Regions from separate parts of the Psychromonas sp. CNPT3 genome, predicted to be linked through region 1. Evidence: predicted binding sites of a transcription regulator. Region 1 holds the regulator's gene; the other holds the start of a gene.

What was found. The regulator FliA, encoded in region 1, starts transcription of late flagellar genes. The targets are predictions, from matches to a motif close to CTAAAGNTNNNNNNNNNNNNGCCGATA.
Region 2: a site for FliA is predicted at 2,139-2,165, ahead of PCNPT3_RS13495 (VC2046/SO_2500 family protein). Genes of this name have one in related genera too.

Annotation. Positions count from the first base shown of each region.
Region 1 is NC_020802.1:2,473,029-2,477,880, forward strand. It holds gene PCNPT3_RS10865 (chemotaxis protein CheA) at 1-800, opposite strand, end outside; gene PCNPT3_RS10870 (protein phosphatase CheZ) at 812-1,558, opposite strand; gene cheY (chemotaxis response regulator CheY) at 1,563-1,946, opposite strand; gene PCNPT3_RS10880 (RNA polymerase sigma factor FliA) at 2,106-2,813, opposite strand; gene PCNPT3_RS10885 (MinD/ParA family protein) at 2,814-3,674, opposite strand; gene flhF (flagellar biosynthesis protein FlhF) at 3,702-4,852, opposite strand, start outside.
Region 2 is NC_020802.1:775,323-780,174, reverse strand. It holds gene asnB (asparagine synthase B) at 1-46, shown strand, start outside; gene PCNPT3_RS03445 (YchJ family protein) at 126-602, shown strand; gene purU (formyltetrahydrofolate deformylase) at 607-1,443, shown strand; gene PCNPT3_RS13495 (VC2046/SO_2500 family protein) at 1,562-2,104, opposite strand; tRNA gene PCNPT3_RS03430 (tRNA-Tyr) at 2,238-2,321, shown strand; gene PCNPT3_RS03425 (tetratricopeptide repeat protein) at 2,451-4,085, shown strand; gene PCNPT3_RS03420 (response regulator) at 4,409-4,852, shown strand, end outside.

The sequences.
Region 1 (4,852 bases):
TCTAATAAAGATTCAAACTCATCATCAGAAATATCATCAGTGCTGAAGGTCAATGGTGCTGGCGCTGGTTTTGCTATGCTATGCGATCCACTACCATGGAGTTCATCAAGCATTGACTCAAATTCGTCATCAGATATATCATTACTATTTGATGGCGCAACAGGCGTTGTTACCGCATTTTGCAATGATTTCCCTACACCGTGCAATTCATCAAGTAATGATTCAAATTCATCTTCTCCAATTTCTGCATTTTCAGGCTTCGCTTCCGCAGCTTCAATGCTAGAGCCAGATTCGGCGTGTAATTCATTTAATAATGCATCAAAGTCATTTTCAGTAATATCATCAATACTACCCTGAGTGTCTACAGACTCCGTCGCGGTGGCTTCAGGTTCAGCACTCTCATCTTCAGTGGCAGGTCTACTTAAGCGGTGTAACTGTTGCACTAATTCTGGAGGCGCTGCATTAGCAACATCACCGGTTTGCACTGCGTCAAATTGCTCATTGATAACATCTAAGGCCGCTAAGATGGTGTCCATTAAAGACGAGTTCACCTCGCGATGTTTTTGACGTAAGCAGTCAAAAACATTTTCAGCCCCATGGCATGTTTCGACTAATTCGGTGAGCGATAAGAAACCAGCGCCCCCTTTTACTGTGTGGAATCCACGGAAAATAGCATTTAATAATTCAGTATCATTGGGGTTGTTTTCTAGTTCAACTAATTGCTCAGATAACAGTTCTAAAATTTCTCCAGCTTCAACTAAAAAGTCCTGGAGGATCTCTTCATCTACTTCAAATGTCATTTTCTGTTTCCTTAAAATCCTAAACTAGAAAGTAAATCATCAACGTCATCTTGCCCATTAACCACATCATCTCGGGTACTTGCATCAATAATTGGACCTTCCGCACTAATATCAGCCTGATCTGTTTCTTCTTTAACAACGATATTTTCAGGTGCAGAGCATACCGTTAATATCTGTACTAATTTTATCTCTATCTCTTGTACTAACGAGATCACGCGACTAATAATTTGTCCCGTTAAATCCTGAAAACCTTGAGCCATTAAAATATCCATCAAAGAAGCACGTAAACTAAGTGCACCTTGTTCTGAATCTTTCAGTAAATCTTCGACTTGATGACATAATTTTTTAAAATCACCAAGTGCCAACTGACGCGTCATTAATGCTTGCCAATTCGGAGATATACTCTCTAAATCAGAGACTAATTTGTCCGCAATAGGAAGACAAACATCGACAGCATCCATGGTTGTATTCGCAGCTTCGCCGGTCATCTTAATCACATAATTTAAACGGTTTTCTGCTTCCGGAAGCTCTTTTCCAGCCAGATCCATCAAACGGGTATCATTTCTAAAATCCTGTAAAGCGTCGTGTAACTCACGCGTTAACTCACCAACTTTATCAAAAACAACATCCGTTTCAGCATGTATCACATTAGCCGATTCTACAATTCCATTTGCACTTGCAACATCTTCATTTTCTAAATAACGCACTAACTGTCTAGCTTGCTCTAAAGTAAGATGTGGCATCAATTCCTTTGCCATGTATTTAACCTAATCGTTGGAAAACTTTATCGAGTTTTTCTTTTAATGTTCCCGCTGTAAAAGGTTTTACAATATAACCATTTACGCCTGCTTGAGCAGCTTCTATGATCTGTTCACGCTTAGCTTCTGCTGTTACCATTAAAACAGGAAGGTGTTTTAATTTAGGATCTTTGCGGATCTCTTTCAAAAGGTCAATGCCTTGCATAATAGGCATGTTCCAATCCGTCACTACAAATTCAAAATCCCCATCTTTAAGCATCGGTAGAGCCGTATGGCCATCATCTGCTTCAAAGGTATTCGTGAACCCTAGATCTCTTAATAAGTTTTTAATTATTCTTCTCATTGTTGAAAAATCATCAACAATCAGTACTTTCATATTTCGGTTCAAAACATTCCCCTAAGTAAAAAAACTGCCACTATCTACTCTGCACTCGTAAAGTAAATATAAATACATATCATAAAAACACACCATTATAAACGCAGATATTTCAGCTTCTTAACTCAACTGTGATCGAGCTCTTATCCTAGCTGAAATATTGCTTATAATCTACACAGTCTGCGCTTTTGCTTTTAAGCGGTGTAACGCCTGACTGAGAATTTGGCTAACCCTTGACTCACCGAGTTCAAGCACTAAGCCAATTTCTTTTAAATTTAGTTCTTCATCATAATACAATGATAATACTAATGCTTCACGCTCTGGCAATTGTTTGATCATTAACAATAATTGTTCAGAATATTCACTCTCACTGACACAATTAAAGGTTGGATCAACCTCCGAATTAACGCTACTACTAAAGGTCGCTTCTGCACCACCTAAATCTTCGTAGTTAACTAATTTCGCACAATTAACATCACGTAGCATTTGTTGATATTTTGCTAACGTTACGCCGAGCTGTGACGCTATTTCACTTTCTTTCGCATCTCCAGCATTACGCTTCTCCACTGCACTAATCGCATTACTAATCTCGCGACTGTTTTTATGCACAGAACGAGGCACCCAATCGCCTCGACGCATTTCATCGAGCATTGCGCCTCGGATACGGATCCCTGAAAAAGTTTCAAAACTGGCCCCTTTTGAGCCATCAAAATTACGTGCAGCTTCAAGTAAACCAATCATGCCAGACTGCAACAAATCATCAACTAATACACTCGCTGGCAGTCTCGCCATCAAATGATAGGCTATTTTTTGCACTAATCCAGTGTGCTTTTCTATAAGCTCCGCTGTATCCGTGTAATAACCTTGCACTCTGCTCACTTATTGTTGCTCGTCTGTATTATTTAGTAATAATTTTTCGATGAAAAATTCTAAATGACCACCGGGCTGATGCGGGATAGGCCAATCACAAGACCGATTTGCTAATGCTTTAAATGCAAGTGAAGCCGGTGTTTTAGGATAAGCTTCAACAACCACTTTTTGTTTGCGCACCGCTTGACGAACATTCCCATCAAACGGAATGCATGCGACCAACTCTAAGGATGCATCTAAGAAACGATCCGTTACACGCGTTAACTTAGTAAACAGATCTTGTCCTTCACGTAAACTGCGCACCATATTGGCTACGATTTTAAAGCGATAAACGCCATTTTGTTTACTCAATATTTTGATCAGTGCATAAGCATCTGTGATGGACGTTGGTTCATCACACACAACCATCAACACATCTTGTGCAGCTTGTGCAAAACTCACCACCATATTAGAAATACCGGCGGCGGTATCAATTAATAGCATATCTATCGGCGTCTGCAGTGAGCTAAATGCTTGAATTAAGCCAGCATGCTCAACATCACTCAGCTCAACCATAGATTGTGATCCTGAGGTTGCAGGAATTATCATCACCCCACTTGGGCCAGTCACGATCACTTCATCAAGCGTACATTCTCCGGATAAAACATGCGATAAATTCTTAGTAACGCGGATCCCCAACAAAACATCCACATTTGCCAAACCTAAATCGGCATCAAGCACCAACACTCGTTTACCTCGTTGAGCAAGGGAAACCGCCATATTCAATGTCACATTTGTTTTTCCTACACCGCCTTTTCCTCCGGTGACAGCAATGACTTTAATTTGGCCTTGTTTCATTCGTCTTAAACCACTTGCTTGGTCTGCAATCATAATCTACTCATTATCATCATTAATTATCTATTCATCAAAGCTACTAAACCACTGATGCTGATCTTCAAAGAGATGCTTCATCATCTCTAAAGTACTTGCGATTAAACGCTCTACATTTGCTATTTCAATATCTTCTGGTACGCGTTGCCCCGTTGTCATATAAGCGATAGGTAATGCATGCTGCATCATCACACTTAACACCTCACCCAGGCCAATACTTTCATCTATTTTGGTTAAAATACAACCAGATAACGGAATTCTTTTAAAATGCTCTAGGGCCTCTTCGACAATGCGTCGTTGTGAGGTCGAAGATATCACAAGATAGCTTTTAATATTAACACTATTATTACGCATTAATGTATCAAGTTGCTCCGATAAACGAATATCTCGTTGCCCCATTCCTGCTGTATCTATCAATACCAAACGTTTTTCTCTAAATTGGTATAATATTGTTGATAATTCATCCGCATCTTTAGCGACGCGGACACTACAACCCATTATTTTACCGTAAGTTGCTAATTGTTCATGCGCACCGATCCGATAGGTATCGGTGGTTATTAACGCCACTTGATCTGCGCCATATTTCATCGCAAATTGAGCTGCTAGCTTAGCGATGGTGGTGGTTTTTCCCACACCCGTTGGCCCAAGCAGTGCGATAGCCCCGCCTTGCGATAAAATTTCATTATTACCCACATATATTTTATCTTGCAACAAAGTGCGCATATATTGGTGCGCTTCTGTCGCAGATGCATCTTCAGGTACATAACTTGCTAATTGGTCGGCAATGTCATCTGAAAATCCCGCTTTACTAAGCCATTTTATAAGCATAGCGCGGATAGGCTCTTTACGTTCCATCTCCTGCCACATCAGTCCTGATACTTGATGCTCTAGAAGCTGTCTTAATGAAGCCATCTCAGCGCTCATTTTCGCCATCTCTTTGTTTTCTGACATTCGGCTTGCAGAGGCTTCTTTGCGCATTGATTGTGTATTATTCACACTACTTTTCGGTGTTTGCCAGCGTTGCTGCTCAGCTAATGTTTTAGGCGCTGAAGATGCATTTTCAGAAGATGCTTGCTGAAAATTAAAGGGCGCTTGCCCCTGGCTATTTTCTGCTTTTTTCAGACGGTTATTTTGTTTTTGCTGCGCATTAACCTTCCCAAAGAAAGAGTTTAAAGATT
Region 2 (4,852 bases), 1.4 Mb from region 1:
AGGACGCGCTACCGGTATTCACAATGATGCCTATAACGCCAAATAGCAGCCAATAAAACAGAGTCACTTCAAATCACTTAAACTGACCTGCTTTGCGGGCAGTTTAAGACATAAGGTAAACATCATTGCAAAGCCCTAACACTTGTCCATGTCGTAGCTCTCAGCCCTATCAAACCTGCTGCTCCCCCTTGCATCAAAACCTGCAACAAGCACAAACATGCGAGCAATTAATGCGCGCACGTTACAGTGCCTTCATTTTGCAATTAGGTGAGTATTTATTTAATACTTATGATGCAGACTTTCGAGGTGAGTTAACCAAGGAACAATTATCTGAGCCCAGTTTGACATGGGTAAACTTAGAGATAATTGCGACCGAAAGTTTAAAAGTGCAAGGGTTTGTGGAATTCAAAGCCTATTATATTGAAGCAGACACGCTCACCTACCACCATGAACGCTCCAACTTTATAAAAAAAAATGACCATTGGTTCTATTGCGATGGTGTTTTTTATCCTGCGAATAAGAGTATTACGATTAAACGCAATGATCTTTGTCCTTGTGGTAGCCAAATAAAATATAAAAAATGTAAGCATTTAAGGGAATAAAACCATGCAAAAAAAAATATTATTAACGGATTGTCCTGACAGTAAAGGCCTCATTGCTCACATTACAAATGTCTGCCAAAAAAACCAACTTAACATTATTAAAAACAATGAATTTGTAGATCATCAACACCAACGTTTTTTTATGCGCACCGAGCTCGAGGGGTGTTTTGATAATTGCACCTTACTCGAAGATTTAGATTTTTATTTACCTAAAGGCTCAAGTCGTCAATTAGTCTCACAGCAGCGTAAACGTATTGTGATATTAGTGACGAAAGAAGCGCACTGTTTGGGTGATATTCTGATGAAGAGTACTTATGGCTCAATGGATGTCGAAATCGCAGCCGTGATAGGTAATTACACGATATTAGAAGATTTAGTGACTAAATTTAACATTCCTTACCATTGCATTAGTCATGAAGGGATATCAAGAGAAGAGCACGAAGATAAAATAATGCAATGTATTGCACCTTATCAGCCAGATCTCGTCATTTTAGCGAAATACATGCGCATATTAAGCCCTAAATTTGTCAGCGCTTATGCCAATAGATTAATTAATATCCATCACTCTTTTTTACCCGCTTTTATAGGTGCGAGGCCGTATCAACAAGCCTTTGATAGAGGCGTGAAGATCATTGGTGCAACCGCCCATTTTGTAAATAACAATTTAGATGAAGGGCCCATCATTACGCAAGATATTGCGCATATTGATCATGCTCATAACGTAGAGAGCCTGATCAAAGTGGGCAGAGATGTTGAAAAATCAGTGTTAAGCCGTGCGTTACAGCATCTCATTGACGATAAAGTGTTTGTTTACGCTAATCGCACCGTGGTGTTTAAATAAAGGCATAAAAGAAAATAAATACAAGATCAGGCGTCACAAATAAGGCTTGTTGCATTTTCTCTCGCAATAAAGAGAAACGTGGCGCTTTTATACGCTCGATGCAGGTGAGATGATAGGATTAATAATGTGCATGTATTTTTATAGGCCGACCACTGAGTTGCATTGCCTGTAGGTTCTGCATCAGTTGATGATCCACGCCACCGCTTACATCCGCGCTTAACGCCCCCGCGAGTGGCATTTTCCCCGCAAGACGGCGCTGCGCCAGTAACGACAAATTATCCACCACATCACTGCTAATATCCGCTGATGGTTGACGCGATAGCAAGGCTTCATTATTCAGTAAATAACGTAAACGAATACTGCTGAAGCGTTGTGCCTGCACGTCACTATTTAACGCTTTTGCCTGTGTTAATGTGATCCCCTCATTAACTAATGGTTGAGGCTCACTTAAACAAAATGCATCTCGTAATGCTAATTTTTTTAGTGGATCTTCTTTATTGTCCGCTAGACTAAATTGTGAGAAATCTCGGACATCGCTCGAGAGCAAACTCAATAACAAATTAAATTTATGTCGAGCACCGCTTGTTAGCGCAATATTTAATTGCGATCCCAATTGCCATTCATTAATTAATAAAGCCGGTGCGTTTTGCTCAACATTCATACTATGATTCATTATTTATTAAACACAGAAGATATATCGGCAACAATCTGATTTTATTTAATGTTTTTCACAGTTATTTACTATTTAAGCTTCACAATCAGAAATAATCTGATATTATCGGTTGCGTAATAAAGGAGGGGTTCCCGAGTGGCCAAAGGGAGCAGATTGTAAATCTGCCGCGTAAGCTTCGGTGGTTCGAATCCACCCCCCTCCACCATTTCTTGCCAAAATCAATTGTATCTTATTAATTTAAAAGTCTTTTTCTTATATCTCTAGCCTACTTATAACAATCCCCTGTTGTTTCCTGTTAATATAAAGAATGCTTCATAAAGAGAGCAAGGAAATAATGTTTAGCTATAAAAATAAAAAAATTCTTATCGTTGATGATCAAAAAGCATTTCACGTTATGCTCAAAACAATGCTGACCAATCAAGGTGCAAAAAGTATCACCTTCGCAGATACTGCTGACAGTGCGATGCGCTGTGCCCATCGTCGTCTTTTTGATATTTATCTCGTTGATTATAATTTAGGCGCGGGAAAAAATGGCATACAATTACTTGATCACCTACGTAAAAAAAATCTTATTCCAGTGCATGCTTTATGCTTTATCATTACCGGAGATAACACCAAAGGCATGGTCCTAACCGCCATAGAAAAAGCCCCTGATGATTATTTAATGAAACCTTTCTCGCCCACACAACTACTTAATAGGCTCACTAAAGCGGCGCAGAAAAAAGACATGTTAATGGATATTTTGAAAGCATTAAAAAGTAAAAATTATGCACAAGCCATCTTTTTATGCAAAGAAAAAATTGAAAAAGAACCTAAATACACCACCCTTTGTAAAAATATGCTCGCCGATATTTATATTACAACTGAGCAATACCCTGAAGCAGAAAGCATATTAAAAGAATTAGTCAATAAACGTGCATTAATGCAAACCAGTATTAGTTTAGGCCAAACCTATTACCTGCAAGATAAACTCAGCGAAGCTATCGCTATTTTACAAGACATTGTTTTACACCGCCCTTTACAAATAAAAGCGTATGAATGGTTAGCACGCGCTTATAAAAAAAAGGGTGATTATAATAAAGCGCTGTCGACGCTAAGCACTGCTGCCAATATGACCAATCACAGTATTGAGCGTCACCAAGAAGTGGCACTATTAGCAAAAGAGATGCATGAGCATAAAATTATGCTCAATAGCCACCACGCTATATTAAATTTAAGTCGAAACTCTTTCTATCCTGACCCTTGCTACTTAGCAAATTACATTCACAGCATTATTGATTATGCGCAGTTTACTGATGATATCAATAATAAAAAATCAATATTAAAAATGGTCAATTCAGCACTTTATCAAAGCCGCTTTGAAGAAGGCAGAAATGATAATTTTGACTTTAATCAGTTTGATTTTCTTTGCCAAGCCAAAATATTCTTTTCTTTAAATGAGCATTTAAAAGCAAAACGTCTTATTTTAAAAACAATACATAACAGTGACAAAGTCATTAATGAAATAGACACCACGACACTCTGTGAAAGTGTACTTTCTCTGCTTGATATTGGTGAATTTGATGATGTAAAACCCTATTTAGATGAGCTTAATCGACGTGATATTATCGATCCTACGATGCAGGCTAATATTGAAGAGCACACAGGAAATAATTTAAGTATGCGTATCAGTGCATTTAAAGCGCATAATAAAGAAGGAATTGATGCCTTTAGAAATGGTAATTATGTTTACGCATTACAATCGTTTAATCGCGCCCTCAAATTAGAGCCTTTAAACTCCGGCGCTCTTTTAAACAGTATACAAGTATATCTAAAGCAGCTTTTAAGCAAAGAAAAACATCAGCGCCAAGAGCAACTTCAAGCATGCCAAGCAAAATTTAATTTATTACGTAATACACATTTATCTCCCGACCATCGACAACGCTATAATGATTTACAAAAAGAATTTAACATCGAAAAAAGAAATTAAAAAACACCCACCTGTTGATACTTTTAGAACCAAAATTTTAACAGAATTGTTCTACATTAATTTCTTATAACAGCATGCCACAACGAAGATGAATTAAAGTCTCGTACCTGACCAATGATCTTGATCTCACAGATATCACAGATATCACAGATATCACAGATATCATAATATGCCCTTCTTTTTTTCACCATTTTTCTTTTATATATATTTTATTATTAGGTTTTATTGTTATATTTTTTTGTTATATTTCGTATTTTTGCATATTTACATCTCCTGTCTACTGTTAACATCTAAACATCCTTATTAACGTTAGCAGGGAACTAATGTTTAACTATCAAAATAAAAAAATTCTTATCGTTGATGACCAAAAAGAATTTTCAGTCATGCTCAAAGCGATGATCAGCCATCAAGGCGCAAAAAGCATTACCTTTGCGGACAGTGCTGATAGTGCAATCGACTGTGCCCATCGTGACTTTTTTGATGTTTATTTTATTGACTATCATTTAGGGGCGGGTAGAAATGGCATACAATTACTCGACTACTTACGTAACAGCAATCTTATTCTAGTGTCTGCGTTATGCTTTATTGTTACCGGCAACAGTAACCAAGATATGGTATTAAGCGCTATTGAAAAAGCGCCCGATGATTATTTAATAAAACCTTTTTCACCGACGCAATTACTCAATAGACTCACTAAAGCTACCCATAAAAAAGATATGTTAATGGGTATTTTAAACGCGATAAAAGACAATAATCTTACCCAAGCC